Regions from separate parts of the Bradyrhizobium sp. UFLA05-153 genome, predicted to be linked through region 2. Evidence: riboswitches for the same ligand, from Rfam matches in the RefSeq annotation. Region 2 holds a riboswitch; the other holds the start of a gene.
The links. A riboswitch is a leader RNA that binds a small molecule or an ion and turns the genes downstream of it on or off. The one in region 2 is predicted to bind ZMP and ZTP.
Positions count from the first base shown of each region.

Region 1: linked by a shared signal. The riboswitch ahead of purH (bifunctional phosphoribosylaminoimidazolecarboxamide formyltransferase/IMP cyclohydrolase) and the one ahead of Q2941_RS10465 (serine hydroxymethyltransferase) in region 2 are both predicted to bind ZMP and ZTP.

Region 1 covers NZ_JBBIAM010000041.1:1,047-16,345, forward strand. The annotation lists gene Q2941_RS23680 (L,D-transpeptidase) at 1-216, shown strand, start outside; gene Q2941_RS23685 (thermonuclease family protein) at 264-857, opposite strand; gene Q2941_RS23690 (DUF1674 domain-containing protein) at 908-1,108, opposite strand; gene Q2941_RS23695 (RsmB/NOP family class I SAM-dependent RNA methyltransferase) at 1,303-2,649, shown strand; gene Q2941_RS23700 (heparinase II/III family protein) at 2,807-4,525, shown strand; ZMP/ZTP riboswitch at 4,585-4,666, shown strand; gene purH (bifunctional phosphoribosylaminoimidazolecarboxamide formyltransferase/IMP cyclohydrolase) at 4,703-6,295, shown strand; gene Q2941_RS23710 (MFS transporter) at 6,340-7,728, opposite strand; gene ggt (gamma-glutamyltransferase) at 7,844-9,595, shown strand; gene Q2941_RS23720 (glutathione S-transferase family protein) at 9,702-10,367, opposite strand; gene Q2941_RS23725 (DUF2239 family protein) at 10,519-11,103, shown strand; gene Q2941_RS23730 (2-hydroxychromene-2-carboxylate isomerase) at 11,212-11,820, shown strand; gene panE (2-dehydropantoate 2-reductase) at 11,919-12,842, shown strand; gene Q2941_RS23740 (c-type cytochrome) at 13,072-13,671, opposite strand; gene Q2941_RS23745 (PQQ-dependent sugar dehydrogenase) at 13,838-15,115, opposite strand.
Region 2 covers NZ_JBBIAM010000013.1:26,909-42,207, forward strand. The annotation lists gene Q2941_RS10425 (SagB/ThcOx family dehydrogenase) at 1-428, opposite strand, end outside; gene Q2941_RS10430 (TOMM precursor leader peptide-binding protein) at 522-2,768, opposite strand; gene Q2941_RS10435 (VOC family protein) at 3,659-4,525, shown strand; partial or broken gene Q2941_RS10440 (CBS domain-containing protein) at 4,708-4,881, opposite strand; gene Q2941_RS10445 (ABC transporter ATP-binding protein) at 5,385-6,173, opposite strand; gene Q2941_RS10450 (ABC transporter permease) at 6,167-7,105, opposite strand; gene Q2941_RS10455 (ABC transporter substrate-binding protein) at 7,207-8,337, opposite strand; gene Q2941_RS10460 (hypothetical protein) at 8,617-9,084, shown strand; ZMP/ZTP riboswitch at 9,553-9,638, shown strand; gene Q2941_RS10465 (serine hydroxymethyltransferase) at 9,673-10,977, shown strand; gene Q2941_RS10470 (HGGxSTG domain-containing protein) at 11,277-11,546, opposite strand; gene Q2941_RS10475 (hypothetical protein) at 11,543-12,208, opposite strand; gene Q2941_RS10480 (branched-chain amino acid ABC transporter ATP-binding protein/permease) at 12,469-15,009, opposite strand; gene Q2941_RS10485 (branched-chain amino acid ABC transporter permease) at 15,006-15,299, opposite strand, start outside.

The sequences.
Region 1 (15,299 bases), on a different contig from region 2:
AACATGCCCGACGTGATCCCGGGCGGCTCGCCGCGCAATCCGATGGGCGTCGCGGCGATGACGCTGGCCGGCGGTGAATACGCCATCCACGGCACCAACGTACCGGGCTCGGTCGGCGGCTTCGTCTCCTATGGCTGCATCCGCATGCTCAACGACGACATCAGCGATCTCTACAGCCGCGTCTCCGTCGGTACGACGGTGGTCGTCACGCGCTGAGAACCAACCGATTCAAGACGAAAAGCCGCGTCTTGACGCGGCTTTTTTCATTGCCAGAAGCGCCAGCTGCGCGCGCACCAGCCCTCGCGATGACCGCCATTGTAGCTGCGCGCATAACCGCCCGCGAGCAGCGCGGCCGAGACGTTGGGCGTGCGCTTGGTGGCAACATCGGCGAGAATGCGCCCGTATTTCTCTGGGCCAAGATTGTAGATCACAATGCCGCCCTGGCCGAGCAGATGGCGTAGCGCATCGGTGGCAGCTTCGGCCTTGTCCAACTCTTCCCGACAGGACGCCTTCATTTCGGGCGCATCGATGCCGCGCAGGCGAACCCGTGCGACGAGATCCCGCCCGTCGCGCTGATGCACGCGTGCGAGAAATGTGTCGCCGTCGATGGTGCGGATGACATCAACCGACTGGCGAATGTCGGGATTGCCTGCCTGCTGCAGGATGATCTCGGCGTCCTGCGCCCGTTCGTCACCGGCATGCGGCACGGGCCAGTTGGTGCCATGCCGGTAGATGAGCACGACCGCGGTTATGACAACGACCACGAACATCCACGGCAGCAAGCCCGCGAAGCGGCGGCCAAACGGTGCGCCACTGAACGAGGGCCGATACGGATTGATTCGGTCGCGGGGAGACATCAGCCGACGCTAGGGCTGAGTCGGGCGAGCCTGCAAGAGACCACCCGGTCTCAGAAATCCGAGGCGATGCCCTTGCGCTCCCAGTCGCCATAGCGCGTGGGCTCGGGACCCTTCGGCCCCTGCAATTCTTTTGGTGCGGCTTCGGCATTGGCCGCGGCGGCCTGCCGGCGTGCCTCGGCTTCCGCCAGCGCGCGCTGCGCGGCCGGCGTCAGCGGCTTGCGCTGGGGAGGGCTGGACGGAGTGTCGTTCATCTCTGGCTTCCTAGCCCAGGGACGCGCCGCGCGCGATCGGAAAAAACGCCGCGCATAGGGCAGAGATCGACATGCAGGGCTGAAAAAACCAGAGCCGATTCTTACATTTGGCATATTCGCGTGCCACAGATGCGCTTCTTCAGGCATGCGCCCATACCGGCGGAACTGCCGCTCGCTCAGAACCTTACCACCGCATGCCATCTCAACGTTTTGCTCCACCCTCCGAAGTGCCTGGTCTTGCGGCGCGGCGGATCGCCGCCGACATCGTCGACGGTGTCCTGCATAAGCACCGTACGCTGGACGACCAGCTCGACGGTGGCGGCGCCCATCCCGGGCTGAAGACGCTCGCCGATCGCGACCGCGCGCTGATGCGGCGCATGGTGGCAACCGTCCTGCGTCGGCTCGGCACGCTCGGCCACGTGCTGTCGCGTCTGCTCGACAAGGGCATCCCCGGCGAGGCGCCGCGCGCGCAAAGCGCGCTCCTGATCGGCGCTGCGCAAATTCTCTGGATGGATGTTCCCGATCACGCGGCCGTCGATCTCTCGGTCCGCCTGGTGCAATCCGATCGTCGAGCCGCGCGCTATGCCGGCCTCGTCAACGCCGTGCTGCGCCGCTGTGCGCGCGAGGGCAAGGCGCTGGTGGAGGAAGTCGCGACGCAATCGCTCGATCTGCCGCCCTGGCTGCTTGCGCGCTGGAGCGCGCATTATGGCGAGGCCACCGCGCGCGAGATGGCGCTTGCGCTCGGCCACGAGCCCTCGCTCGATCTGACGATGAAGTCGGATGTCGCGCAATGGGCGAGCCGCCTGCATGGCGAGGTGCTGCCGACCGGAACCGTGCGCACGCTGCTGCACGGCTCGGTGACCATGCTGCCCGGCTTCAGCGAAGGCCAATGGTGGGTCCAGGACGCCGCAGCCGCATTGCCGGCCCGGCTGTTCGGCGATATCGCCGGCAAATCCGTCGCCGATCTCTGCGCCGCTCCCGGCGGCAAGACGGCCCAACTGGTGCTCGCCGGCGCGAACGTCGTCGCGGTAGACCGTTCGCCGGCGCGCGTGGCACGGCTGCGCGAAAATCTCGCCCGATTGTCGCTACAGGCCGAAACCGTCGTCGCCGACGCCGTGGAATGGGCCGGACCGCAGCACGGCTTTGACGGCATCCTGATCGATGCGCCCTGCACCTCGACCGGCACGATCCGCCGCCATCCCGATGTGGCCTGGCTGCGCCAGGAGTCCGATATCGCGGCGCTCACGGCGCTTCAGCAGCGCCTGCTGCTGAAATCCGTCTCATTGCTCAAGCCCGGTGGAACGCTGGTCTATTGCACCTGCTCGCTGGAGCCCGAGGAAGGCGAGCACGCGATCGCCGCGCTGCTGGCCGCCGAGCCGGCGCTGCGCCGCGTGCCGATCCAGCCGTCCGAGGTCTTTGGGCTCAGTGAGATCATTACCACTGAGGGCGACCTGCGCACCCTGCCGAGCCACCTGCCAAACGCCGACCCAAGGCTCGGCGGGCTCGACGGATTCTTCGCTGCCCGGCTCGTTAAATCCTGATTTTGCACCGGATTTTGCGCCACTGATGCTGATTCGCCACCTTTCAAGGTGGTGTCAGCCGGCGGATTTTGGGATTAAAAGGATTCGTCAGGAATCCTCTCCCCCTTCAAGGCAAGGCGTGTCGGTCGCTCAACGCAGACGCATCTCGACGCTGGTCATGAACCGCTTCGCGCGGAACATGCTTGCGCGCGCGAGCGGCGGTTCCGTGGCGGTGTCGCGGCTCTGGCCAGGCCGCACCGACCGGCTGATCATCGCGCCGCACGACCTGCGCACCGCAGACGCCACGCGCGCGGCCGAGATCTATGCCGGGCGCTTCGTGTTCGCCGGCAAGATCGTCAATTGCCACGGCCGCTCGATCTTCGATCTCGAGCCGCCGTCGGAAGACTGGGAGGTCGCCCTGCTCGGCTTCGGTTGGCTGCGTCACTTGCGCGCTGCCGACACCGCGCTGACGCGGGCCAACGCCCGCGCGCTGATCGAGGACTGGATCTCCAATCCCGCCAACAAGCGACGCGCCGTGGCTCGTCGCGCCGACGTGCTGGCGCGGCGCGTGATCTCGCTGCTGTCGCAGGCGCCGCTGGTGCTTGGTGACACCGACAACAAATTCTATCGTCGTTACCTGCGGGCGCTGACGCGCGAGATCCGCTATCTGCGTTTCACCATGGTCGACATCCCGGACGGGGTGCCGCGGCTGCAAGTGTTGATCGCGCTCTGCTACGCCTCGTTGTGCCTTGCCAACCAGGCGCGCCACATCCGCAGCGCGTCGCGCAAGCTATCCGATGAATTACAGCGGCAGATCCTCCCCGACGGCGGACACGTCTGCCGCAATCCCGGCGCGTTGATCGAGCTCCTGATCGATTTGCTGCCGCTGCGGCAGACCTTCGCGGCGCGCAACATCGCGCCACCGCCGGCGCTGCTGAACGCGATCGACCGCATGATGCCCATGCTGCGTTTCTTCCGGCACGGCGACGGCAACTTTGCGCTGTTCAACGGCATGAGCGCGACGTCGTCGGATCTGCTCGCCACGCTGCTCGCCTATGACGACACCCACGGCGCGCCGATGGCGACCATGCCGCATACCGGCTTCCAGCGCCTCGATGCCGGAGCGTTGACGCTGATCATGGATACCGGTGCCCCGCCGCCGGCCAATGTCAGCCACGACGCCCATGCCGGCTGCCTGTCGTTCGAATTGTCCTCGGGCACGAGCCGCATCGTGACCAATTGCGGCATGCCGACGACGGGACGCGACAATTGGCGGCCATTCGCGCGCGGCACCGCGGCGCATTCGACGCTCACCTATCACGAAACATCATCATGCCAGTTCGTCGGATTGTCGGCGATGAAGAAGCTGCTGCACGGCGCGCCTGTGACCAGCGGGCCGGCCATGGTCGAGAATTATCGCGAGGTCGTGCAGAACGGCACGCTGCTGACGACGTCGCATGACGGCTATCTCGCCAAGTTCGGTGTGATCCACCGGCGCGTGGTGATGGTCGCCAATGACGGCACGCGGCTCGACGGCGAGGACACGCTGTCGCCGCCGCAGGGCGGACGCCTGAAGGGCGCGGGTACCGATTTCGCGCTGCGCTTCCATTTGCATCCGGCGGTGAAGGCGAGCCGGCTGTCGGATGCCCGCGGCGTGATGCTCGTGCTGCCGAACCGCGAGGTCTGGACCTTTGAAGCACTGGACGACAAGGTCGATCTCGAGGACAGCGTGTTCCTGGCCGGCAAGGACGGCCCGCGCCGCACCGCGCAGATCGTGATCCGGCAGGACGCGCGCCAGGCCCCCTCGATCCGCTGGAGCTTTGTCCGCTCCACGGCTTCGCCCCAAGTCACCAATGCCCGCCGCAACGCCCGGCGCGAGCCGGAACTTCCGCTGTAAACGCGCGCGGCCCACGCCTATCTAGCCGTTGTGAAGAGCACCGAAAGCTGGTACCGAGCACCCGCTCGCGCGACTGGCGACCTTGGATGGAGCACCATCGGGAAGCGCGGGATTTATCTGCCGCGCGCCTGGGCATAGGTACTCCCGACACAGAGGATCTTGCCCATGACTGATGCGATGACTGACCATCCCCGCCGCGTTACCCGCGCCCTGCTTTCCGTTTCCGACAAAACCGGTCTGATCGAGTTCGCCAGGGCGCTTGCCGCCCATGGCGTCGAGCTGGTGTCGACCGGCGGCACCGCCAAGGCGATTGCGAGCGCCGGCCTCAAGGTGAAGGACGTCTCCGAGCTGACCGGCTTTCCCGAGATGATGGACGGCCGCGTCAAGACGCTGCATCCGAAGGTGCATGGCGGCCTGCTCGCGATCCGCGACAACAAGGAACATGCGGACGCGATGAAGACGCACGGCATCGCGCCGATCGATCTGCTCGTCGTCAATCTCTATCCGTTCGAGGCAACCGTCGACAAAGGCGCGGGGTTCGAAGAGTGCATCGAGAACATCGACATCGGCGGTCCCGCGATGATCCGCGCCGCCGCAAAGAACAATGACGACGTCGCCGTGGTCGTCGAGGCGCAGGATTACCAGGCCGTGCTCGACGAGCTCGCCGCCCACAACGGTGCGACCACGTTGAAGCTGCGCCGGCGCCTCGCCGCAAAGGCCTATGCGCGCACCGGCGCCTATGATGCCGCGATCTCCAACTGGTTCAACCGGCAGCTCGAGATCGATGCGCCCGACTACCGCGCCTTCGGCGGCAAGCTGATCCAGGCCCTGCGCTATGGCGAGAACCCGCACCAGACCGCGGCGTTCTATGCGACGCCCGACAAGCGGCCGGGCGTCTCGACCGCGCGGCAGCTGCAGGGCAAGGAGCTCTCCTACAACAACATCAACGACACCGACGCGGCCTATGAGTGTATCGGCGAGTTCGATGCCAAGCGCACCGCGGCCTGCGTCATCGTCAAGCACGCCAACCCCTGCGGCGTCGCGGAAGGCTCTGATCTCGTCACCGCCTATCGCCGGGCGCTGGCCTGCGACTCGACCTCCGCCTTTGGCGGCATCATCGCGATGAACCGCGCGCTCGATGCCGACACCGCGCGCGAGATCACAAAGATCTTCACCGAGGTGATCATCGCACCCGATGCCAGCGAGGAAGCGATCGCCATCATCGGCGCGCGCAAGAATCTGCGCCTGCTGCTCGCCGGCGGCCTGCCCGACCCGCGTTCGGCGGGTCTCACCGCCAAGACCGTTGCCGGCGGCTTGCTGGTGCAGAGCCGCGACAACGCCGTGGTCGACGACATGACCTTCAAGGTGGTGACCAAGCGCGCGCCGACCGACGCCGAGATGCGCGACCTGAAGTTCGCCTTCCGCGTGGCAAAGCACGTCAAGTCCAACACCATCATCTACGCCAAGGATCTCGCCACCGTCGGCATCGGCGCGGGCCAGATGAGCCGGGTGGATTCAGCGCGGATCGCGGCACGCAAGGCGCAAGATGCGGCGAACGAGCTGAAGCTCGCCGAGCCGCTCACCAAGGGATCGGTCGTGGCCTCTGATGCGTTCTTCCCGTTCGCCGACGGCATGCTTGCCTGCATCGAGGCCGGCGCCACTGCCGTGGTGCAGCCCGGCGGTTCGGTGCGCGACGACGAGGTGATCAAGGCCGCAGACGAGCACGGCATCGCCATGGTGTTCACGGGGACGCGGCACTTCCGGCATTAACTCTCCACGAGTCGTCCCGGCCTTCGCCGGGACGACTGCAGAAATCATGGCTCCCTCACCCGCGTCAACAGCGCGAGCCCGGCGGCGAAGAACGCCACCAGCACGCCCATGCCGGCTTTTTGGCTCGCGGTCCCGGCCGTGATTGCGCCGATCAGCAGCGGGCCGATGAAGGACGTCACCTTTCCGGTGAGCGCGAACAGGCCGAAATACTGCGCGATGCGGTCCTTTGGCGCCAGCCGAATGAGGAGCGTGCGCGAGGCGGCCTGGAGCGGGCCGCCAGCGGCGCCGATCAGGCAGCCCAGCACGAGGTAGGCACGCTCGGCCGCGCCCGCGAACAGGGCGCCGCCCGGCTCGGGCGGCGCGACGCTGATGAACAAGATCGAATCCTTGTCGACCAGCAGGATCGCGGCGAGCGACAGCAGCAGGATCAGCATGCTGATGGCAATCACGCGCTTCGGTCCCAAGAGATCATCGAGCTTGCCGCCGAGCCACGCGCCGAACGTACCGGCGATCGCCAGGATGATGCCGAAGGTGCCGATCTGGATCGTGTGCCAGCCGAACGTGCCGGCGGCATAAATGCCGCCGAAGGCGAACAGCGACACCAGGCCGTCGGTGTAGATCATGTTCGCGAGCAGGAAGATCGCGAGCGATTTCTGCCGCGGCAGTTCGCCGAGCGATTGCTTCAGTTGCGCGAGTCCTGCGCGCAGCGCCGCGCGCACCGGCCGCTTGGCGGGATAGTCCGGCGTGAACAGGAACATCGGCGTCACGAACACGATGAACCAGAGTCCCGTCAGCGGTCCGGTGATGCGATCGCCCTCATGCATGGCCGGATCGAGCCCGAACAGCGGCTTGAAACCAAGCAGCGTGCGCCCCGTCTCAGGGTTCGCGGCGAGGAAGCCGAGCACGATGATCAGGCTGATGATGCCGCCGACATAGCCGGTGGCCCAGCCATTGCCGGAGAGGCGGCCGATTCGCTCCGGCGGCACAAGTGTCGGCATCATCGCATTGTTGAAGACTGTCGCGAACTCCGCGCCAACGCTCGCGAGTGCCACGGCCGCAAGCAGCGGCGGGATGATGGTGGGATCGCCGGGCTTGCCGATCCAGAGCGCCGAGGAGCCCAGCACCAGTATGGCGCCGAAAGCAGCAATCCAGGGCTTGCGGCGGCCCGCGGCGTCCGCAACGGCGCCTAACACCGGCGACAGCAGGGCGATGACCATGCCGGCTGCCGCCATCGCAAATCCCCACAGCGACTGTCCGGTCGCAGGGTCGGGCGCGACGCTGGTGGCGAAATAGGGCGCGAAGACGAACGTCGTGATCAGGGTGAAATAGGGCTGCGCAGCCCAGTCGAAGAAGATCCAACTGACAACGGCAACGCGCGGCGGATAGGTCCGCTCCTTATCGGCCATATCGGTGTCAGAGGCGATCGTCGTCATCAGCATTCCTTATCACGAACAGTTTTGCCTCTCTTGGCGCAAACGGTATAGCATTGCCGTGACGGCTGTGGAGTGACGGCAAGACACGACAGAAACAAGACACGGCGAAATTTTGATGATGTCGTTTGTCCTGACACGACGAAAAGTCGTAGCTGCCCTCACGCTTCTAGGTATCAGCCTGTTTCCAGCGCGCGCTCAGGATGCGCGCCGCATCTATGAACCGCCCGCACTCGGCACCGTTCACGCCATCGCCGCCGAGCACGGCATGGTGGTGGCGCAGGAGAGAATCTCCGCACAGATCGGCGCAGACATCCTGCGGAGCGGCGGCAACGCGGTGGACGCCGCGGTCGCGACCGGTTTCGCCATGGCCGTGACCTATCCGCGCGCGGGCAATATCGGCGGCGGCGGCTTCATGGTGATCCATTCCGCCGACCGCAAGGAAGACGTCGCGATCGACTATCGCGAGACCTCACCAGCTGCGACCACATCAGACATCTTCCTCGGCGCCGACGGCAAGCCCGATATCGCGAAGTCGCGCGATTCCGCGCTCGGCATCGGCGTGCCCGGCACGGTCGCAGGACTGTCGCTGGCGCTCGAGAAATACGGCTCCGGCCAGTTCACGCTGGCGCAATTGCTGGAGCCCGCGATCGCGCTCGCGCGCGACGGTTTCGTCATCAGCGACGACATCGCCGACACCTTGCCGGGCGCACACAAGCGATTTGCGCGCTGGCCGGCATCGGCGAAAATCTTCTCGCGACCGGACGGCACGCCGCTGCAAGAGAATGACCGGCTGGTGCAGGGCGATTTGGCGCAGACACTGTCGACCATCGCCGCCCAGGGTCCGCGCGGATTCTACGAGGGACCGGTCGCCGACAAGCTCGCCAAGGCCGTCACCGATGCTGGCGGCATCATGACATCAGGGGATCTGCAGACATACAGGCCCGTGATCCGCGAGCCGGTGCGCGGCAGCTATCGCGGCTTCGACATCGTCTCGATGCCGCAGCCCTCGTCGGGCGGCGTGGTGCTGGTGGAGACGCTGAACATCCTGGAAGGCTTTCAGCTTTCCGATCTGAAGCAGGGCTCGCCGGCCTCGCTGCATCTGCTGATCGAAGCCATGAAGCGCGGCTATGCCGATCGCGCGCGCTATCTCGGCGATCCCGCTTTCGTCAAGGCGCCGATCGAGACCCTGATCGCCCAGGACTATGCGGCTAAACTTCGCGCCAGCATCAGGGCCAACAGCGCCACGCCGGCGAGCGAGATCGTGGCGAGCGCGACGCCGCCGCGCGAAGGCAGCAACACCACGCATTTCTCGGTCGTCGACAGCCGCGGCAATGCGGTGAGCAACACTTATACGCTGAACTTCAGCTATGGCGTCGGCCTGGTCGCCGACGGCACCGGCGTGCTGCTCAACAACGAGCTCGACGATTTCACCGCGGCGGTTGGCGCCTCCAATGCCTATGGCCTCGTCGGCTACGAGGCCAATCTGCCAGGGCCGGGCAAGCGGCCGCTGTCCTCGATGTCTCCGACCATCGTACTGAAGGATGGCAAGCCGGTGCTGGTCACGGGCTCGCCCGGCGGCAGCCGCATCATCTCCACCGTGCTCCAGGTGATCGTCAACGTGCTCGATTATCATATGGATGTCGCCGCCGCCGTTGCAGCGCCGCGGCTGCATCACCAATGGCTGCCGGATGAAGTGCGCGTCGAGCGCGGCTTTTCTGACGACGTGCTGTTCGAGCTGAAGGCGATGGGTCACCTCGTCGTCGAGCCGATGGGCCAGACCTCGGCCAACTCGATCGCGGTGACGCCGAACGGCCCGTTCGGCGCACCCGACCCGCGCACGCGGGGCGCTGCGGCGGAGGGGCAATAACTTTCATGGTTTGAGCATCGAACCCGGAATCACGCGCCACAACTTCGGGATTCCGGGTTCGCCCACGTAAGGACGCGGGCGCCCCGGAATGACGATGGGAACGACGCTACCGCCCGACCTGGTACGGCCCGCCCTTCTCCAGCGCGCGTTGATAGGCTGGACGCGCGTGGATGCGCTCGAGGAACGCCATCGCCTTGGGATGGCCCTGCTCCAGGCCGCCGCGCGCTTGCGCCGCTTCCAGCGGAAAACTCATCTGGATGTCGGCCGCGGTGAAGTCGGGCCCGGCGAACCACTCGGTCTTGCCGAGCTCGCCTTCCCAATAATCCATGTGCTGCTTGATCTGCGGATTGACCAGCGCGGTCAGCGCCTGGTTCGAGACCTTGCGCACCAGCGGACGGAGCAGCGCCGGCGCGCGCTTCGGCATCAAGGTGAACAGCAATTTGAGCAGCAGCGGCTGCATCGCCGAGCCTTCGGCATAGTGCAGCCAATAGGTGTAGCGCAGCCGCTCCGGCGTGTTCGGCGGCGGAATCAGGCGTCCCTGACCATAGGTGCCGACGAGGTATTCGACGATCGCGCCCGATTCGGCGATGGTGTTGCCGTTGTCAGTGATCACGGGCGACTTGCCGAGCGGGTGGATCGCACGCAGCTCCTTCGGCGCGCGCATGTCGGGCTGACGCTGATAGCGCACGATCTCGTACGGCACGCCCAGCTCCTCGAGCAGCCACAGCACGCGCTGCGAGCGTGAATTGTTGAGATGATGAACGGTCAGCATTTGAGGTCCCCCGCTGGTCTCGGGCGCGTTCGTGCCAGCCCGGCGGGCGAATGTCGAGCCGGACGGTCGTTATTTTTACCCGGGCATATTGACGCTTCTATTTTACCCGGATATTAAGCGGGCCATCGTGTCAGATTTCGCAGTGATTTCAATGCAGGTAACCTTCACAGCCTTTGTCGGCCAGCGGCGCCTGGCCTCCGGGCCGATCGCGGACGTGGTCCTGGCGGTCAAGCGCGCGGACGCGTGGGCGGGCTCGCCGATCGTGATCTTCAGTGACTTGAGCGGGCGGGCGGTCGATTTCGACCTGCGCGGCGACGACCAGGAAGTGCTGGCCCGCCTGCCGACGATCGCGCCGGCGCAATCCGACGGGCACATTGAGTTGCCGAGTGCGCCGCGCGGCCGCGGCCGGCCCAGACTCGGCGTGGTGGCGCGCGAGGTGACGCTGCTGCCGCGGCACTGGGAATGGCTCAACGCGCAGCCGGGCGGCGCCTCGGTCGCGCTGCGCAAGCTCGTCGACGAGGCGCGGCGTGCCCGCGGCGATCGCGACCGCGAGCGGCAGGCGCGCGATGCCACCTACCACTTCATGTCGGCGATGGCCGGCAATCTCGCGCATTTCGAGGAGGCCTCGCGCGCGCTGTTCGCAGGCGATCGCCGGCGCTTTGCGGCAGAGATCGCCGACTGGCCCGCCGACATCCGCGACCACGTCGTGAAACTCGCAAGCAGCGACCGCGCGTAGGCAGAAGGCGCCTCCGATCAAAGTAGTATTATGGCCATCATGAAACGGGTGGACCTGCCGCGCGCGCTGCGCCACAATGTGCGCAAAGCGAGCTCACGGGAGGACGGTTTGACGCGCGCGGCCCCACAATTCCTGTTCGATTTCGGCAGTCCCAATGCGTTTCTCAGCCATGAGGCGATCCCCGCGATCGAGACGCGGATCGGCGTGAAATTCGAGTATGTGCCGATCCTGCTCGGCGGCATCTTCAAGGCGACCAACAACAAATCGCCGGCCGAGACGCTCGCCGGCATCAAGAACAAGCGCGAATTCCAGGCTGTCGAGACCGAGCGTTTCCTCAAACGCTTCCACGTGCAGCCCTATGTCTGGAACCCGTTCTTCCCCGTCAACACGCTGAACCTGATGCGCGCGGCGATCGCGGCCCAGCTCGAAGGCGTGTTGGAACAATATGTCGAAGCCGCATTTCATCACATGTGGCGCGAGCCGAAGAAGATGGACGATCCGGAAGTCGCGATGAAGGCGATCACCTCGTCAGGCCTCGATGCGCAGAAGCTGTTCACACGTGCCCAAGAACCCGATGTGAAGGCAAGGCTGATCAAGAATACCGAGGAGGCCGTCGCGCGCGGCGCGTTCGGTTCACCGACATTCTTCGTCGGTAACGAGATGTTCTTCGGCAAGGAGCAGCTGCGCGAGGTCGAGGAGATGGTGTCGGGAAAGTGATTCTGACCCAACGAGCGAAGTGAGGTATCTCCCCGGTGTCGTCCTGGCGAAAAACATGACGACGGCGAAAAAAGAGCAAGAACAAACGGAGCACCCGCATGCGCATTCTCGTCGTCGGCGCCGGCGCCATCGGCGGTTATTTTGGTGGCAGGCTGCTGCAGGCCGGGCGCGATGTCACCTTTCTGGTGCGGCCGCGGCGCGCGAGCGAGCTTGCGAGCGCCGGCCTCGTCATCAAGAGCCCGAACGGCGATGCGACGCTGACGAACCCGCCGGCGGTGCAGGCGGGCAAGCTCGCCGAAAAGTTCGACGTCGTGCTGCTGAGCTGCAAGGCGTTCGACCTCGACGATGCCATCAAATCGTTCGCGCCGGCGGTCGGGCCGAACACCACGATCATTCCCGTGCTCAACGGCATGCGGCATCTCGACGTGCTGGACCAGAAGTTCGGCGCCGAGCGCGTGCTCGGCGGGCTCTGCGCCATCGCCGCGACGCTGAACGAGAAGCGCGAGGTGGTGCAGCTCCAGCCGATGCAGGCGATCAATTACGGCGAGCGCGACGGGAAACTGTCGGCGCGTGTGAGGGCGATCGACGAAGTCTTCACCAGCGGCATCGCCGGGGCGAGCGCGAGCCACAACATCATGCAGGACATGTGGGAGAAGTGGGTTTTCCTCTCCTCGCTCGCGGCGTCGACCAGCCTGATGCGTACCTCCGTCGGCAACATCCTGGCGGTGCCCGGTGGCAAGGATTTTCTCTTAGGGATGCTGGACGAGACCAGCGCCACTGCGACCGCAGCGGGCTATGCGCCCGGCGGCCCGTTCTTCGAGCGGGTCAAGGGCTTGATCACCACCGAAGGTTCCCCGATGACCGCGTCGATGTTCCGCGACATCAAGGCGGGCCTGCCGGTCGAGGCCGATCACATCATCGGCGACCTCATCGCGCGCGCCGATACTGCGAAAGTGCCGGTGCCAAAACTGCGCATCGCCTATACGCATCTGAAGGCGTATGAGAAGCAGCGCGTGGGGTAGCTAGCTCGCCCCACACATCCCCGTCGTCCCGGACAAGCGTAGCGAAGCGGAGCGCAGATCCGGGACCCCCGCGCGAGCGCTTGCGCTCGTCGCGATAGCACAGGGATTGGTTATGGCGCGAGCTGGTAACCACGAGTCTTCGTCAAACTCGATCCTGTGGTTATGGGTCCCGGGCTCGCGCATCGCGCGCCCCGGCACGACGGCCGGTGTTGGCGGCTACAGTTCTCCGCTACTGCAAATGCGCCAGGTAATGCGCGAGCGCGGTGATCTCTTCCTCGCTGAGCGAATAGGCGATGTCGGCCATGGCGGCGACGCCGCCGCCGACGCGCTGGCCGGCTTTGTAGTCGTGCAGCGCCTTCACCAGATATTCCTCACGCTGGCCGGCAAGGCGGGCGACGGCCTTGGTGCCGGCATAGCTGTCGGTGTGGCATGAGGCGCAGCGGCGGCCGCTAGCTGCTTCCTTGCCTTTCTTCGACAGGTCGGGATCCTTGTCCTCCGGGACTTTCGGCGGCGTGAGCTGCGAAAAATAGGCACCGAGACTGCGGATGTCCTCGTTGGCGATCTCTTCCGCAATCGGCTGCATCTGCTCGTTCTTGCGCGAGCCGGCGCGGAAGAACACGAGCTGCCACTGCAGGAACTGATCCGGCTGGCCGGCGAGCGAGGGGATGTTCTCGGTCTGCGAGATGCCCTTGTCGCCGTGACAGGCGGCGCAGACCGCGGCCTTCTCCTTGACGTCGGCAGCGTGCGCGACAAAAGCGGGAAGACTGACGAGCGCTGCGATCGAAAAAGCGAGCGCGCTGAGTGCGCGCGAAACAGGTTGCCGGTGCATGACGAGATTCCGATTTGCTCGTCATTCCGGGGCGCCCGAAGGGCGAACGCGGAATCTCGGGATTCCGGGTTCGATGCTCCGCATCGCCCCGGAATGACGAGCGTGTAACTTCAAACGAAAGGCTGCGGCGGCCTCCAGGCAACCGCAGCCTCATGTTCACGTCGCGCTACTTCTTACTGTAGCTGATGCGATAGATCGCGCCGGCCCAGTCGTCGGCGACGAGGATCGAGCCGTCCTTGGCGAGGATGATGTCGTCGGGACGGCCGAGATAGCCCTGGTCACCTTCGAGCCAGCCGGAGGCGAACACCTCCTGCTTGGGGTTCTTGCCGTCGGGCCCGACGATCACGCGCACGATGCGCGCGCCCTGGTACTTGTGCCTGTTCCAGGAGCCGTGCTCGGCGATCAGGATGTTGTTCTTGTACTCGGCGGGGAACTGGTCGCCGGTATAGAACTTCATGCCGAGCGGAGCGACGTGCGCGCCGAGATTCAGCACGGGCGGCGTGAACTCCGAGCACTTGTGACCCATCGCGAATTTCGGGTCCGGCAGATCGCCCTGGTGGCAATAGGGATAGCCGAAATGCTCGCCGATCTTCGAGATCATGTTCAGCTTGTCTGACGGCAGATCGTCGCTGACCCAGTCACGCGCGTTCTCGGTGAACCAGTATTTGCCGCTGCGCGGATCGACGTCGCCGCCGACCGAATTGCGGACGCCAAGCGCCCAGACTTCGGCGTTGCCGGTCTTGGGATCGACGCGCCGGATCTGCGAGACGCTGGTCGGCGGAATGCCGACGTTGAAGGGCGGTCCGAACGGCAGGAAGAACCAGCCGTCCTTGTCGGTCGCGATGTACTTCCAGCCATGCGCGGCATAGGACGGCATGTCGTCATAGACGACCTTGCCCTGGCCGAGATTGTCGAGGTTGGCTTCGGCGTTGTCGTAGCGGATCAGCTTGTCGACGGCGATGACGTAGAGCGCGCCGTCCTTGAAGGCGAGGCCGGTCGGCATGTTCAGACCCTTGAGGACGGTCTTGACCTCGCGCTTGCCGCCATTGTCCTTGATCGCATAGACGTTGCCGAGGCCGAACGAGCCGACGAACAGCGTGCCCTTGTCGCCCCAGGCCATCTGCCGCGCGGCGAGAACGCCAGGCGCCCAGACCTCGATCTTGAAGCCGGCCGGCAGCTTGATCTTCTTCACGATGTTGGCGAGCTCGGCTTCGGACGCGCCGGTCGGCGGGCCCGATGGGGGCGCAAGACCCTTCTGTGCCTCGGTCTCATCCCCTAAGAACCAGTCATCCGGCGGATGCGTCCAGAATTCCTTGGTGCCGGATTCGTATTTCTTCAGCGCCCGGTTCTTGTCCTGCTGCTGCTGCGCATTCACGACGCTTGTCCCCGCGAGCAGGGCAACCGCCGCAAACGCAAAGATGGATCGATGGAATATGGATTTCATCGCGTCACTCCCCTAAGGCGGCCGTGGCGGCCACACCGTTATTGTTTTGCTATTCGAGAGGCGAAGTTCGGAGTCTGTCGACAGAGGCAGACTCAAAAAGGTTAGCACATCTGCAAGCGCTGAGAAGCATGCGCTGCACATCGCGATCAGCCTCAATAAAAATTGAGAGAGAGTTTCTCCGCAT
Region 2 (15,299 bases):
GGCCGTGAAAGGGCAGCGATGGTGGCGGCAATGGCGGGATCGCAAATCCGAAACAGCGCGCCGGCGCGCGGCGATTCCAGGACCATCTCGTTGCCGTGCCGGTGCAGATAAGCAAAGCGCGACAGCACGACGGTATCATCGTTCCCAAGCTTTGCGCGTTGCGGCCAGTACTCGGAGACCTGCGGCTCGATGATTACGAGGTCCTGCTCGTCACGCGGAGAGGATAGGCGGTATTCGAGAAGTCCGTGCCGCGCCAGTCGCTGCACCAGGGCATGAACCTGCCTCGCGACGACTCCTTTGCCGGCAAAGGAGGCGAGCGGCAGGCCGGTGGCGAGGTGTCCCGCACGGTCGATCGCCGCCGCGCTGAACTGTCCCAGATTGACCGAATAGCCGCTCAAGGCGGCGGCGATGCTTCCGTCTGCCTGCATGTGAAGGGAAAAACGACCGTTCACTCGGGCGGTGATGACTGGTGCGATCTTCCTGGCCGGCTTTTTCCGCAAGTTGCGCAACGATGCCAACCTTCAGGTGTGTGGAAGGAACGGAGTAAGTTCGTTTTCCAGTCGCGGGCGATCCAGCAACCGAAGCTTCACCGGAACGTCGTACAGCCGGCCGGGCGCGAGGCGGCGATAGAAATGCCGCAAGCCCGGAACGAGCACCCTGACGACGGGGACCTCGACGTCGGGCCGCGTCTGGTCGAGCACGAGGAAATCGTATCCTGCGCCGGTCGCGATATCGATGCAGGCATTGACCTGGTCGCTCGTATTGTCGTGAACCTTGAGGCTCGGTGCCGGCGGGACGATCGGATTGTCGCTGGGGATAAGAAACGGATAATCGTCCAGCCGCAGCGGCGTGACACCGTCAAGCGTCGGCTTCTCGCCACTTCCGCCGCCCATCATGCCAATTGACATGAACTGGGTCAGTTCGGTCAGGGAACGCAGCAGGGCTATGCGGCGATCGAAATGCGAGCCGGAGCCGAACTCGATATTTTCGTGTCCGTTCTGCATCCAGTGCATGATCGCCACGTAAGAAGGAATGCCGAGATCGCTGGTGATGTCGAGCACCCAAAGCCTGCGTCCCGCATCGGCAAACTGGGCTTGCAGATCCCGGACATAGGAATCGTCGAATTGCGTGAGGTCGACCTCGGCACGCTGCAGCCGGTTGTACCACCAGATAGCGTAGGCATCGCGCTCGACCAGTTCGAGGAAGCCCTGCACGATGGCTTCCTCGCGGGTGTTGCCGGCTGCGCATCCATTGGAATCCGTGTGGAAGCCGCCATAGAAGAAGTACAGCAAGCCGGTCGGAAGATATTTGAAACGCTTGTCGCGTAACGACCAGACCGGCGACCACTCGGTCCTGGTCGACGGATCGAGCGGCTCAGGAACCGGGTGTGAATCGTCCGGCTGCAGCGAATGCCGATTTTGAAACTGCATGTCGCTGAAAAGCTGGACATCGTTGGGAAGAAGGGCCTGACCAGGAGCGAAATCGGTAAAGCGGCGCTTCGTCCTGATCTCGTCACCCTGGAAAATCCCCGAGTAGCGCTCAATCGCCTCCATCAGTGCGCTGGCTTCGCCCTGCTCGGCTGTGGAGCCCTTGCCGAAGCTGCCGCCGCTCAGTCCCGACCTCAGCTCGTCGACGCTCAAGGCCGGCGCAGAGAAATTGTGGTGAGCGAAAAAATTGGTGTTCATCGGCAGATCGGCCTCGATCCGCTCAAGCCGCGAGACCACGCCGGTCAACGGACTCACATGTTTGCGGAAGCGCGCCACGGTGGCTCGAGACGTCACGGTGCGATATCCGCCGCTGGTCATGATGAGCTTTCGGCCCTCGGCAATCTCGATCGACGTCGCCGCCCGGCGCGGACTCTGCAGCTTCTTGCTGCCGCAAGTGGGACATTGCGGGCGACGCACGACATAGTGCTTGGCGATGACCGCGCCAGTCAGGTCGAAGCTTGCAATGTGATCGCGCAGGTCGGTGCGAAAACCCGAGGCAATCGCTTTCGCGATCTCGACGGCAGCAAAGTGGACAGCGGTCTGTCCAACGGTGTCGTGGACCAGCGGCGATATGGCGACCGGCTGCGCCAGTCCGCGGTCGAGAAATCCCTTGATTTCCCGATTGCGTATCATGCGATCGAACAGGCAAGTCCAGCAGGCGCTCTCGCCCGGTTTGAAGAAGGGGCCTACCAGCGGAAATACGCCTGACGGTTGCACGAGGATCCAGGGCGTCCCATCCGCCACGCGCTCGCGGTTCATCTCAGCCAACCGCCGGTCAAGATAGTCGTTCACCAGCGTGATCGTGAGTGCAGGCGAGCGCTTGGCGATTTGAACGCCGAGTTTGCTCAAAGCCGCGCTCAGATCCTTGGCGCCTTTAACGTCGATCGATTGCACCCGCACGGGGCAATCGCGCAGATTCTGTTCCGCGACCTCGGGAGGCAGGCCGAGGCTCGCCCAATAGCCGGCGACCGCGCCCGTGAATGCGGGCGATGCTGCCGTGGTGGCATAGCGGCGTTCGACCAGCCGCCCGATCGCTTCCTCGATCTTGTTCGTCGGAAAGCTTCTTGAAAGCTGGCGGATGATTTCCGAAACCGCGCTTCCGTTGCTTCCGATTGCAGCGGCCAGCGCACAATAGAGCTCGCCGTGCAGGAAGTACTTGCGATCCTCGGAATAGAGGCAGACCGCATCGGGAGGAAGTGCGTAGGCGGTGTAATTCGGTGCGAACCGCAAGATGTCCTTGCGGGTCTGCCTCGCAACGCGGCTCTTGCGATTGGCTGTCATCGGGTCAGCACGCGGATCTTGTTGTCCATCATCTCAGATCGCCAGTGCGCAACGAGCCGTTCGCTCGCCCACAGGAAATCTTCGATTGATTTGGAACACACCCGCTCGTCCCCGGCAAGCCGCCCACCGCAGTTACTGCGAGCGTTGCGACCAAAACGAGAAAGCGGCCGGGTCGCTTCCGAGCCCGGCCAACAAGAGGCTTGCCGATACACGATCGAACAGCGCGTCGCCTAGCACCAGCGGCAGCGGCCCCACGATGCACAGCAGCCCGCGCAGGATACTACGGCGCAACCTACCACGGCACATCCGGCACATCGACAACCGACGCCGCATCGGCAACCTCTGCAGCCGCAGCCTCTGCAACCGCGGCAACCGCGACAACCGCCGCATCCGCGCCAAGCAACTTGTATGCGACTGCTGGCGTCTTCCTTGTCGAAGAGATGGAAGGTGGCGAGGCTGACGTCAGTCATTTCCTCTTCACCGAGGGTGATCGCATGCCCTGGTGAAAAGTGCGATCTCTGCTGAATGTCGCCTGTTGGTACGGCTGCTGCTGATGCGCTGCCGGCGAGCGAAAAAGTTAGTCCGGCGGCTCCCAACGCCGGCACGGCGGCCTTGGCTACGCGCTTCTTTTTCGACGCTTGCTTCACCCGCTGCATGGTCGCATCCTCCGAAGGTTGCAGGAAGGATATCCATGGGATGAAAGTCTACGCCGAGCGGAGAGGGCAGGCAAGATTCACGAACATACCAAAATGCAGTAGCGCGCTCGTTCAGATTGTATTCATCTTCATGAACGGGTTCGCCTTTGATCCCTCGTCCCGCCTGCGCTGCGGGCTTCAGTGCGCGACTGATGCAGTGCCGCAATTGTCTCCCGCCTGAACGGAGAAACTGGCTTGGTCGATCAACCCGGACACTTCGCCTGGTACGAACTCATGACCACCGACGTCGTGGCAGCCAGCGCCTTCTATGGCAAGGTTGTCGGCTGGGACGTGAAGGACGCCTCTACCGCAGGGTTCGCTTACACCGTGGTTACCGCCGGCGACTCTCCGGTCGGTGGTCTCATGGAACTGCCGGAAGAGGGACAGCAATTGGGGGCGACACCGAGGTGGGTCGGCTACGTCTCCGTCGATGACATGGATACGAAGGCCGCGCAGATTCGCCGTCTTGGGGGCGCCATTCTGGTATCGCAGACCGACAGCAATATCGGCCGAATTGCAGTGGTCGCCGATCCGCAAGGAGCGACGTTTGCGCTGGTCACCGGACTGACATACGGCCAGCGGCAACCCGGCGGGTTGGACCAGCCTGGGCGCGTAGGCTGGCATGAGTTGCTGGCTGAAGACCGAAACAAGGTCTTTGACTTTTATGGCCAGCTCTTCGGCTGGCAGAAGGCCTACGGCGAAACCGATCCGGCAGACCTGTATGAATTGTTTTCGGCGGCCGGCCAGATGATCGGCGGGATGCTCACCAAGCTTCCGAGCGTATCGCAGCCGTGCTGGCTCTATTACTTCAATGTCGACGACATCGGCGCGGCGGCCCAGCGCGTCAATAGTGGTGGAGGCCGGATTCTCCAGGGTCCGATCGAATTGCCTGATGGTTGCTGGATAGCGCGATGTGCCGATCCTCAAGGCGCCCTGTTTGCCCTGCAGGGTGCTCGCGGTCAAAAAGGCGCCGAGCGACCTTCAGCGAAAGTCGGTTGGACCGCCAAATGGGGTGGCATTGCTTCACAGGGCAGGATCGTGCTGCCCAGGCCGAAGCGCTAGGGGCGCCTGCATGACGAAAGGGCCGACCGCTTGAAGCGATCGGCCAAGTCTAGGGACGAAACGCCCGTCGGGCGCGGCAAGGCGAGCGAATGCTCAACCGATCGCCTAATGTCATCCGCTCAACTGACACAGCCTATGATCTAGGTCACATAAGAAAGTTGAGCAGGGCGAACGAACTGTCTTCACCCGGTGATCGCGCCCGCATGCTGTCCGCCTGCTCGCGAGATTCCGTGCAGCGCCTCCGCGGCACCGTCGCCTGGCCTGCACACGGCGATATCGCCGAGCGCGATGATTCCGACCAGCCGCTTGTCGCGATTGAGCACGGGCAACCGCCGCACCTGGATGTTGGCCATGTTGCAGGCAGCGGAGAGCAGATGGATTTCGTTGAGGCGATGGACCTCAACGACGAAGGCCTCATTCAACGCCACTGCATCTACTGGGGGTGGTTCGGCTTCGCCGTTCTGCAGCGCAACGAGTATCACAGAGCGTCAGACGCGTGACGGCGTTCGCGCGCTGAACGTCACCGTTGGCTCGGCCTATGTTGCGACAAAATAGATCGCAATGACGATGGCCGCGGCTCCGACCAGCGCCGTGAACAGCATGCCTAGGGGCGAGCCTGTCTGCCCTCCGTCGTCTCGGCGACGTCGGGCTACGATGATTCGGCTGGGCCTTCGCGTACCATGATCGCGTGTCCTTCACAGGGATGAACGACCGTGTGACGCCGGGCGCGCGCCTTCGTTCCTAACGAATTCGGAATACGGAACTTCGCGTCAGTCTTGTTGGGAACACGGGTGTTGCCGATCGAGGAGATGACATATGCGTGTTCCCGCCGAGATGGCAGGCCCACGCGACGCGACGGCTACCATGCCTCATCGAGGCCGAGATGCTCGAACACGTCGCGACGAAGCTCAACGAAGTGCGGATCGCCCCGGTGGCGGGGATAGGGCTGGCTGTTGACGATTTCGGCCTTGATCCGTGCAGGTCGGTCGGTCAGCACGATGACGCGGCCGGCGAGCAAGAGCGCCTCCTCGACATCGTGCGTGACCAGCAGCGCCGTGAAGCTCGAGCGCTGCCAAAGTGACACAAGTTCCGCCTGCATCGCGATGCGGGTCAGCGAGTCGAGCTGGCCCAAAGGTTCGTCGAGAATGAGCAGCTTCGGGTCGTTGACAAGCGCACGCGCCAGAGCCGCGCGTTGCGCCATGCCGCCGGAAAGCTGGTGGGGGTAGGCATTGGCGAAGTTCGTGAGCCCCACCAGGCGCAAGGCGTTTTCGACACGTCCGCGATGGGTGCGCAGCAACCCGCGGGCTTCCAGGCCGAGCGCAACGTTGCTCCACACCGTCCGCCATGGATAAAGCGTGGGGTCTTGAAAAACGACGACCCGCGACGGATCGGGTGCTTCGATCTCCCGTCCTTCCGCTAGCAGGGAGCCGGCCGTTGGAGTGTCGAGCCCCGCGACCAGCCGCAGCAAAGTCGATTTTCCGCACCCGCTCGGTCCCAGGAGAGCGACAAATTCGCCGCGGCCGACCTGCAGGCTGATGCGGTCCAATACCGGCAGGGGCTGCCCTTCGAGATCGAAGCGATGGCTCACCTCGCGGATCGTGAGCGTCGATCCGCGGACCGCATGATCGCTTGCGGTCGCCGCTACCATCGCACCAGGCCTTTCTGCCAGGATAGCAGGCGGTCCCGCAAGCGGAACAGCAGCGTGATCAGTCCGGAGCACAAGAACGCCATGAGCAGCAGCGCGGCGTACATATTGGCATAGGCCGCCCAACCCTGCGCCCATTGCAGATACCAGCCGAGCCCCGCCTTCACGCCCAGCATTTCGGCTACGACAAGAACCGCAAACGAATTGCCAAGACCCATGAACAGGCCAACGAAAACGTGCGGCATTGCCGCCGGAATGGCGACCTTGAGCACGAGGAAGCGCTGGCTTGCTCCCAATGTCCGCGCGATATCGTAATAGGAGCTCTTCACGCCGGCGACGCCCGACCAGGTGAGCACGGTGACCGGAAACCCGGTGGCGAGCGCAATCAGGAAAATGCTGGCGCTGAAGCTCGACGGGAAAACGAAAAATGCGAGCGGCAGCCAGGCCGTCGCGGGCAGCGGCCCGATGAACCGCAAGACCGGGTGGATCCAATAACCGGCGAGCGGCGACCAGCCGATCGCCACGCCGGTCACGAACCCCACCGCCGCACCGAGCAAATATCCGGTCGCGAGCAGACGAGCTGAGGCGAAGATGCCTTGAGCCAGCCGCCCCCAATCGTCGATTGCGACCTCGACGATAGCCTGCGGCGGCGGAAAAAACGGCAACGGCAGCAATCCGAGCTTTGCTGTGACGGCCTCCCAAGCCGCCACAAACAGCGCCAGCGCGAACAGCCACGGAGAAAGCCGCTGGAGCCGCTGAAAAGCAGCAAAACGAAGGCCGGCAAAGGCCGCCAAGGCAAGGGCAAGCGCGAATGCGCCGCAGGCAATGGCGAAGGCCCCCGTGTAGGCCCAATCGCTTTCGAGCTTATCCGGCCAGAACGCAGTGAGCGCGGCGACCATGGACCATGCGGCGGCCACCGACAGTCCGCCGATCAACGACCGGGTGGTTGAACTTTCAAGAAAGCCGAAACCCGACCTCTCTGATGGCCTCGGCACTTCATTGATAACCGAGCTCACTGCGGATCTTCCCAATCGGCTCAGCTTAGAACGTCAAGATAAATCCGGTCGGCGAACTTGGCCGGGTCGGTGCTTCGCTTGATGACGTTCACTGCCTTGAGTTCATCGGTGTAGAGCAGAAGTTGCTTCTTGAGCTCCGCCCCGACGGGATGATTGTGGTGAGTATGGCTGCGATACATCGTGGCGAGATCCTCGACGGACCCTCTCCCGCCGTAGCCTGAATAGATTGCCGCGGCATCGGCGGGATCGCTGGCAACTCGGTCTGCCGCCTCCAGTATCGATCGTGTCAGAGCAGCCGCCACCGGCATTTCGTTTCGGGTCAGGCTGCCACGTATCGCGAGAACGCAGCAGGTGCGATCGACGAATTCACCCGTCAGGTTCGTTGCGATCTCGTTGAGCTTGCCGTCCTTGAGCCACAGATAGGGTAGTGGATCGATCTCGGCCAGCGCCTGCACTTCGCCCTTGTCGACGGCAAGCGCGAGCAGATTGGCCGGGTACTGACGCCACTCTACCTCCTGGGCCGGATCGATGCCCTTCTTGGCGAGGTAGATCGAAAAGAAGTTCTTCGCAGGGCTCGCTTGATCGCTAATCGCGATAGCCTTGCCGCGCAGGGACTCCAGGCTGTCAATGTTGGCAGCCTTGGAGCCGAGGAGCCGGATGCAGCCGCCGTGCACACCAGCGGTGATCCGAACGTCGAAGCCTTGCTCCAGCGGCTTGAGCCAGCGCAGGGCCAATCCCAAACCGGCATCCGCCTTGCCAGTTGCAATCGACTCCAGCAACTGGTCGGTCGAACCGCCGAAATTGACGAAATCGACATCGAGGTTGTGTTTGGCGAAGATACCCCGTTCCTTTGCGACTGGCGCAGCGACCGTGCAGGCTGCGTTGGCGTTCCAGGCTAGCTTGAGTTGGCGGGGCAGGCCCTGCAGCTCTTCACCGTTCGCGGCGGCGCGACAAATAAAGGGCTCGCCAGGAATATAATTCAGCGACCCAGTCCCTGATACCGTCAGCGCGCGAGCCGCTCCGAACATCCCAAATGGCGCCGCGGCGCCAAGGGTACAAACCAACGTCAGCACCGATCGGCGGGAGAAAGCGTCCCGCTTCGTTTCGGACAGACCTTTCGTCAAGCTGTTGCCAATTTCGCGCTTTTCCATGTGTCGCTCCCAAACTCGCGTGTGAATGGAAAAAACCCATCGGAACCGGGTGGCGCTTTGCGGGGCCTTAGCTCGCCTCTCTTTGGTTGGGCATCATCCGAGCCCGTCTGCTACACAGCTATGAAGAGGTTCACATTAACGCAAAAAATTGCAGGGAGATAGCTGCGCGGCGATTGAGGCTCTCGTCAATCGTGTTGACCTACTCGCGGCAGCGTCCGTCGCATTTGATCGCGATCGGCGCGCGATGCCTATCTAAAGCCGAGTCCAGCATGCTCTGGAATGGTCGGCTCGTCGCAGCAGAACGGAAGTGACTGGTTAGGCTTTGCGCCTTTAACCCATGTCGGCTTCCCGCTTCGCTTGCTTGATCGCGGGAATGCCATCAATGTTGCGCCGGGGGCGTCCTTGCAAGGAGGTCGCATGATCACCGCCGTTGTACGATACAAACTGCCACCGCAGATCGACTACGCCGCGTGTCACGAGCACTTTCACAAGATCGCACCAAACTTCCGCGAAGTGACAGGGCTGATCAGCAAGCACTTCATCTGGTCCGAAAGCGGCTGGGCCGGTGGCGTGTACCAGTGGGAGCGCATCGAGGACGCCAAGGCATTCTACACCGGGCCCTGGCTCGAGGGCATCATCCAGCGCTACGGCATGAAGCCGCAGATCGATCTATACGAGGTCTTTGCGGTGACCGACAACGCGCGCGGCAAGATTGAGCTGTTCAAGGAGACCGTTGCCTCCAAATGACTCCGAGCAGATCTCGCAGCAAGTGCTGGCGGCTCAACATGTCGGCTAGTGAGGATAGACCGGCGCGAAACGCGACCGAGAATTATTTCCGCGAGCTGGGAGCGAAGCTACTCAGCGGCGCTTCTGATCCGCAGCGGCTCGTTGCGCTTTGCGCAAGCAACGCGCTTGATATGGACATAGCAGCATTCCCACCCTCATCCAACGATTCGGAGTTCGCTTTTCCGGGAACGCCGCTGCCGGAGCCGCATTGAACTTTGCTTGTTGTGAGGTCGCGTGACGACTTCCGGGATTGGCTCAGAGCCGAAGGACGCATAAGCCGTTGCCACGCCCGTTGTCCGCAGCGGACCGGACATCGGTCCTCGGAATTTGGGTCTCAACGTCTGAGCGTCGAAATATCAGCTATGAACCCTTGCGAGCTCTCCAAGGATTGATTAGCCTTCTGCTCGCGATGAGCCTTGAAGGCTCATTCGTCCCTCGCGCGACTGGCGAGCTTACGTGGAATTGACCACGGTGAAGCGCGAAGGGTTCTAACGCCGTTCGCCTGGGCACCTTTCAGCTGACCATTCAGCGTCTTAAGGAGCCCGGACCATGCCCTCATTCCGCAACGAACTGCACCTCGATGATTCGGAAGTTGCCCTTGCTCTCGAAGGCGAGGAGCGCCGCCAGCAAGACGGCGTTGAGCTGATTCCTTCGGAGAACTACACCTATCCGGAGGTTCTCGAACTGCTTGGATCGGTCTTCACCAACAAGTATTCCGAGGGTTATCCGGGGCGCCGGTATTATGGAGGGCAAGAATTTACCGATCAGATAGAGAACCTTGCTCGACAGCGAGCCTGCGCGCTTTTCCGCGCCGAGCATGCCAACGTCCAGCCTCTGTCCGGGTCGCCGATGAACCAGGCCGTGTATCTGGGCCTGTTGAAGCCTGGGGATACGATATTGGCAATGGACCTGTCACACGGCGGCCATCTCACGCATGGCGCGCCCGTGTCCCACATGGGGCGGCTGTTCAACTTCGCTCGCTACAAGACGCACCCGTCAAAGGGCGGCGCCATTGATTTCGATGAGCTTCGCGCAACAGCTCGGCGCGTCCGCCCGAAGTTGGTGCTGTGCGGCTACAGCTCCTATCCGCGCGACCTGGATTACGCCTCCTTCAAGAGCATCGCCGACGAAGTGGGTGCACTTACCATGGCCGACGTGAGCCATTACGGCGGCTTGATCGCCGGCAACGTTCTGCGTAATCCGCTCGATGCGGGTTTCGACATCATGACGACGACCTCACACAAGACACTTCGCGGGCCGCGCGGCGGAATCATTCTTTGCCGTCGGGAGTTTGCTGGCAAGGTCGACGCGTCCGTGTTCCCCGGACTGCAAGGAGGGCCGCACATGAACGTCGTGGCCGCGACCGCCGTAACGCTGAAAAAGGCAGCGACATCCGACTATCAGGCCTACGCACGGCTGGTCATGCGCAATGCGAAGGTTCTTGCCGAAGCGCTGATGGAGCGCGGGATGAAGTTGATTACGGGCGGGACCGACAATCACATGATGGTTGTGGACACGGTGACGAGCGCCGGGTTGGACGGCGGCGCGGCCGAAGACATTCTCGATGCTGTCGGAGTGACCGCAAACAAGCAGATCATTCCCGATGATCCGCGTCCGCCGCTCAAACCAAGCGGCGTTCGCCTCGGTACGCCGGCAGCGACCACGCGTGGCATGGGGGAAGCTGAAATGCGCCTTATCGCCGAACTCATCGCGGAGTCTCTCAGGTCGAAGGGCGATGCGGCAGTAGTAAGACGGCTCAGAGCGAAGAGCGTTGAGATGTGCCGCGCTTTCCCTGTGCCGGGGATCGCGCGGCCGGTCGGCGCCGCACCAGGGCCCGATTCCACAGCACCGTGAAATGACCTTCGCCGCCGTCAACCGCATAGAATGATGTTCGGCTGTTGATCGCGGCAACAATCATCCCGATGTCGCTCCCGCGTAGGGCCGCGACGTCAGGGGCCCATGCACGATGAAAGGGCCGATCGCTTGAAGCGATCGGCCAGTCTAGGGAGGAAACGCCCGTCGGGCGGCAAGGCGAGCTAACGCTCAACCCGTCACCTAACGTAGTCTGCTCAACGGAGACAGCCTATGAACTAGGTCACACAAGAAAGGGTGATCGACTTGTCGCGAGGCAGCCCGAGTTGAAGGAGGCGGCATCACGTGAGTTCCCTGAGCAGTCTCCGCGCCTCATCCAACAAGTCCCGAACTTGCTTTTTCTCGGCGATGCCCTTCTTCGTGAACAGCCCATGCTTCCGCGCATTCCTGTTTCCCCTCGGCGCGCCCGATCCCGCCGCGCCGCCGTGCATGCGGCAACGCAGCTTGCCGTGCACCGCCGGCGCACGGCAGGACCGGTCGCTGCGCGTTCTGGCGCCGCAACGCGGGCTCGCCAGCATCGCGCTCGTACTGCGGGCGTGACCGCCGCTCATGCAGTCGCGTCTTGCCTTGCGGCGACGTGCTCCCGTTCGCCGACAATTGGCATCGATACCGTCCGCGCCTCCGCCAGCGCGGCAACCGCGCCCGGCTGCGACACGATCATGTGCGCGTGCTGCGTGACGTTGCCGACGATGGCCTTGCCGCCGTCCTGCACCGACAGGTTTTGCACGGTGATGGCCGGCTCGCCGTTGTGCCGGTAACGGTTGAGCGCCTCGATCTGGGCCGGAAAAATGCGCACGAGCTTGCCGAGCGCACGGGCGGCGCTATCCTGGTTCTGGATGTCGCCGGCGCGGGCGAGATGATGGGCACTTCGCATCGCGGTGACGTGCACGGCGACCATCTGCGCCGCCAGCATGGCCTCGATGGAGTCCCTGGGCTTGATGGCCTGCATCATCGAAATCATGAATGCGAGATTGGCGTGGTCGAGCTTGTTGCCGTTCACGCTCGCCTTCACCAATTGCTTGAGGATGCCGTACATGGCGTCGCTGTCGGCGACTCCGAACGTTTCAGCCATCAGCCGTTCGCCCGCCTCCGGATCCGGATGGTCGATCGAGATGCCACGCTTGGAGATCTTGATGCGCGGGAATGCCACGGTTTGGGGGTGATCCGGTGCGGCGATCGCTGCCGCCGTGTCGTGATCCGAAGATGCCGTCATGTCGATGCTTCCTTTGGGCCCGCGCAGGCGCGTTGAGCGGATGCGCGCAAGGCCGATCGCCCGCCCGCGGCCCGCTGGACCGATTGCTGATGTCGATGAGGATGAGTAGCGCGTAAGGTATCGCGACGCGCCGTTGCCGGGCACGCCGTGGGTCACTTCACGGATTTGGCAATGATGGCATTATGCCGGTGATTTGCCCGACGTGTCAAATTATTTCGTAAAATCGTAAGTCGCCCCGCCGGCTGCCTGCCTCCGCTGGCCTACAGCCACAGGATCTGCTTGCGATAGCTGAGGTCGGTCAGCAGCGGCTTGGCCGGGCCCTGGTGGAACACCGTGCCGCGCTCCAGCGCGAAGACGCGGTCGGCGAGGGCGAGCACGAGGTCGAGATTGTGCTCGACGATCACGATCGACATGTGCCGCCGGAGCTGGTCGAACACTTTGAACAGCTCGAGCGTCACCGCCGGCGCAAGTCCCTCGAAGGGTTCGTCGAGCAGCAGCAGGCGGACATTGCCGGACATCGCACGGGCCACCGCCACCATCTGCTGCTCGCCGCCGGACAGATAATCAGCCGCGACGTTCATGCGTTCCTTCAGCCGCGGGAAGGTGTGCAGGATCTGTGCCTCGTCCCAGACCACGCCGTCGCTGCCGTCGGTCTTGCGGGCGAGGCGGCCGAGCGCGAGGTTCTCGCGCACGGTCATGCCGGCGAACAGGCCGCGGCCCTGCGGCACATAGCCGATGCCGCGGCGCGCAATGTCGGGCGCCGCCAGATGCGCGATGTCCTCGCCGCGATAGTCGATGCTGCCTGATGCCGCTGGGACCAAGCCGGCCAGCGTCTTCAGCAGCGTCGACTTGCCGGCGCCGTTGCGGCCCAGGAGCGCGACGATCTCGCCTTCGCGCACGTCGAGCGAGGCGTCGCTCAGGATGTGGCTTTTGCCGTAGAACGTGTTGACGCGCTCGAAGCGCAGGATCGGTTTCGTCTCGCTTGCGGCATCGTCGCTGCGTTGATGCGCGACGGCGGGAATGCCCGTGCCGGTGTAGATCTCCTGCACCCTGAGGTCTGCGCGCACCGCCTCGGGGCAGCCCGACATCAGTACTTCGCCCTGGTTCATCACCGTGACGACGGCTGAGAAGCCGAGCACGCGATCGATGTCGTGCTCGACGATCAGCACCGGGATGTTGGCGGCGATGTTCGTGACGAGGCTGGAGACGCGCTCGCGCTCGGCGGCGGCAAGCCCCGCGAGAGGCTCGTCGAGCAGCAGCACCTGCGGCTTCGAGCCGAGCGCGATGCCCAGATCAACAAGCCGCTGTCCACCATAGGAAAGCTCGCCGCCCTCGATCTCCTCGATGCCCTCGAGCCCAAGGAATTTGATCAGCTCCGCAGTCTCGGCGTGGATGTCGTCGTACGCGTCGATGTCGTTCCAGATGTTGAAGCGCATCGGCCGGCGCGCCTGAAGCGAGAGCCTTAAATTCTCGTAGATGGTCAGGCCACGGAACAGGTTGGTGATCTGGAACGAGCGCGCCAGCCCCTGATGGCAGATCAGGTTCGACGGCAGGCCCGCGACGTCGCGGCCGTTGAGACGGATGCTGCCCTGATCCGGCGCGTAGAGGCCGGAGACCAGGTTGAACAGCGTGGTCTTGCCGGCGCCGTTCGGCCCGATCAGTGCGTGAATTTCGCCGGCCCCGACGGTGATGCTCGCATCGTGCACGGCGCGGATACCGCCGAACTTCTTCGAGACGCCGCTCACCTCCAGCACCGTCCCGGTCAGCGCTTGCGGCCGCAGGAAGGCCGGCAGCTCCAAGCCGTCATAGATCTTGCGCCGGCTCATCGCGGCCGACTCTTCGCCGGGAGGGTGGACGCGACGCATGATCAGCGTGCCGATGCCGACGAGGCCGCCGGGCGAATACATCACGAAGGCGACGAAAGTGATGCCGAACCAGAACAGCCAGTCCGACGTCCAGATCGAGAACAGCTCGCGGAACAGGATGAAGAACAGCGCGCCTAACGCGGGGCCCAGCATGCTGCGCATGCCGCCGATCACGACCATCGCAAGCAGTTCGCCGGCGAACGGCACCGAGACGGCCTCGGCCGAGACGAGATAGTTCAGGAACGCGATCAGCGCGCCGGCGATGCCCGTGACGACTGCCGAGATTACGAACACCGCGAGCTTGTAGCGTTCGACCGGGTAGCCTTGGAACGTCGCGCGCAGCTGGTTCTCGCGGATCGCGACCAGCACATGGCCGAAGGGCGAGCGCACCAGGCGCAACAGGACGTAGAGTACGACAAGGCCGATGACGGCGACGACGGCGTAGTAGGCGAGCGAATTGTCGAGATCGAGCGGGCCGATGCGGCCGCGCTTCAGCCCGCCGAGGCCATCCTCGCCGCCGGTCAGGCTCGTCCAGCGGAACGCGGTCGTATAGACGAGCGCTGCGAGCGCCAGCGTCAAAAGTGAGAAATAGACGCCGCGCCGGCGCAGGATCAGCGCGCCGACCACCACTGAAGCCGCGGCGACGACGAGCGTCGAGAGCAGCAGCGGCAGCCAGATCTCGCCGGGGAAGAAGCGAAGCTGGATCAGCCCGGCCGCGTACGCGCCGACGCCGAACCAGGTGCTGTGGCCGAAGGAGACGAGGCCGGTATAGCCGATGCAGAGGTTCAGCCCCATGGTGGCGATCGCAAGGCCTACCACCCAGGTGCCGGTGTTGAGCGACAGGCCGAGGGCCCTGAGCACGAACGGCAGTGCGATCACTGCAATCGCTGCGATCAGCAGCGGCTTCAGCCTGTCGAAGGTGGATGCGCGCCTCATTCGAACTTCTCGATGCGCTCGCCGAGCAGGCCGCGCGGGCGCACCAGCAGCACCAGGAACATCAGGATGTAGATCGAGGCTTCGCCCGCGGCCGGCTGGAAATGAATCGCGATGCCGCGCACGACGCCGACGAGGAGGGCGGCGATGACGACGCCCCAAAAGCTGCCGAGGCCGCCGATCACGACGACGACGAAGGCGACCGTCATGATCTCGGCGCCCATCGCCGGATGCACGGTGGTGATCGGCGCGAAGAAGGCGCCGCCGAGCGCAGCCATGCCGACGCCGAGCAT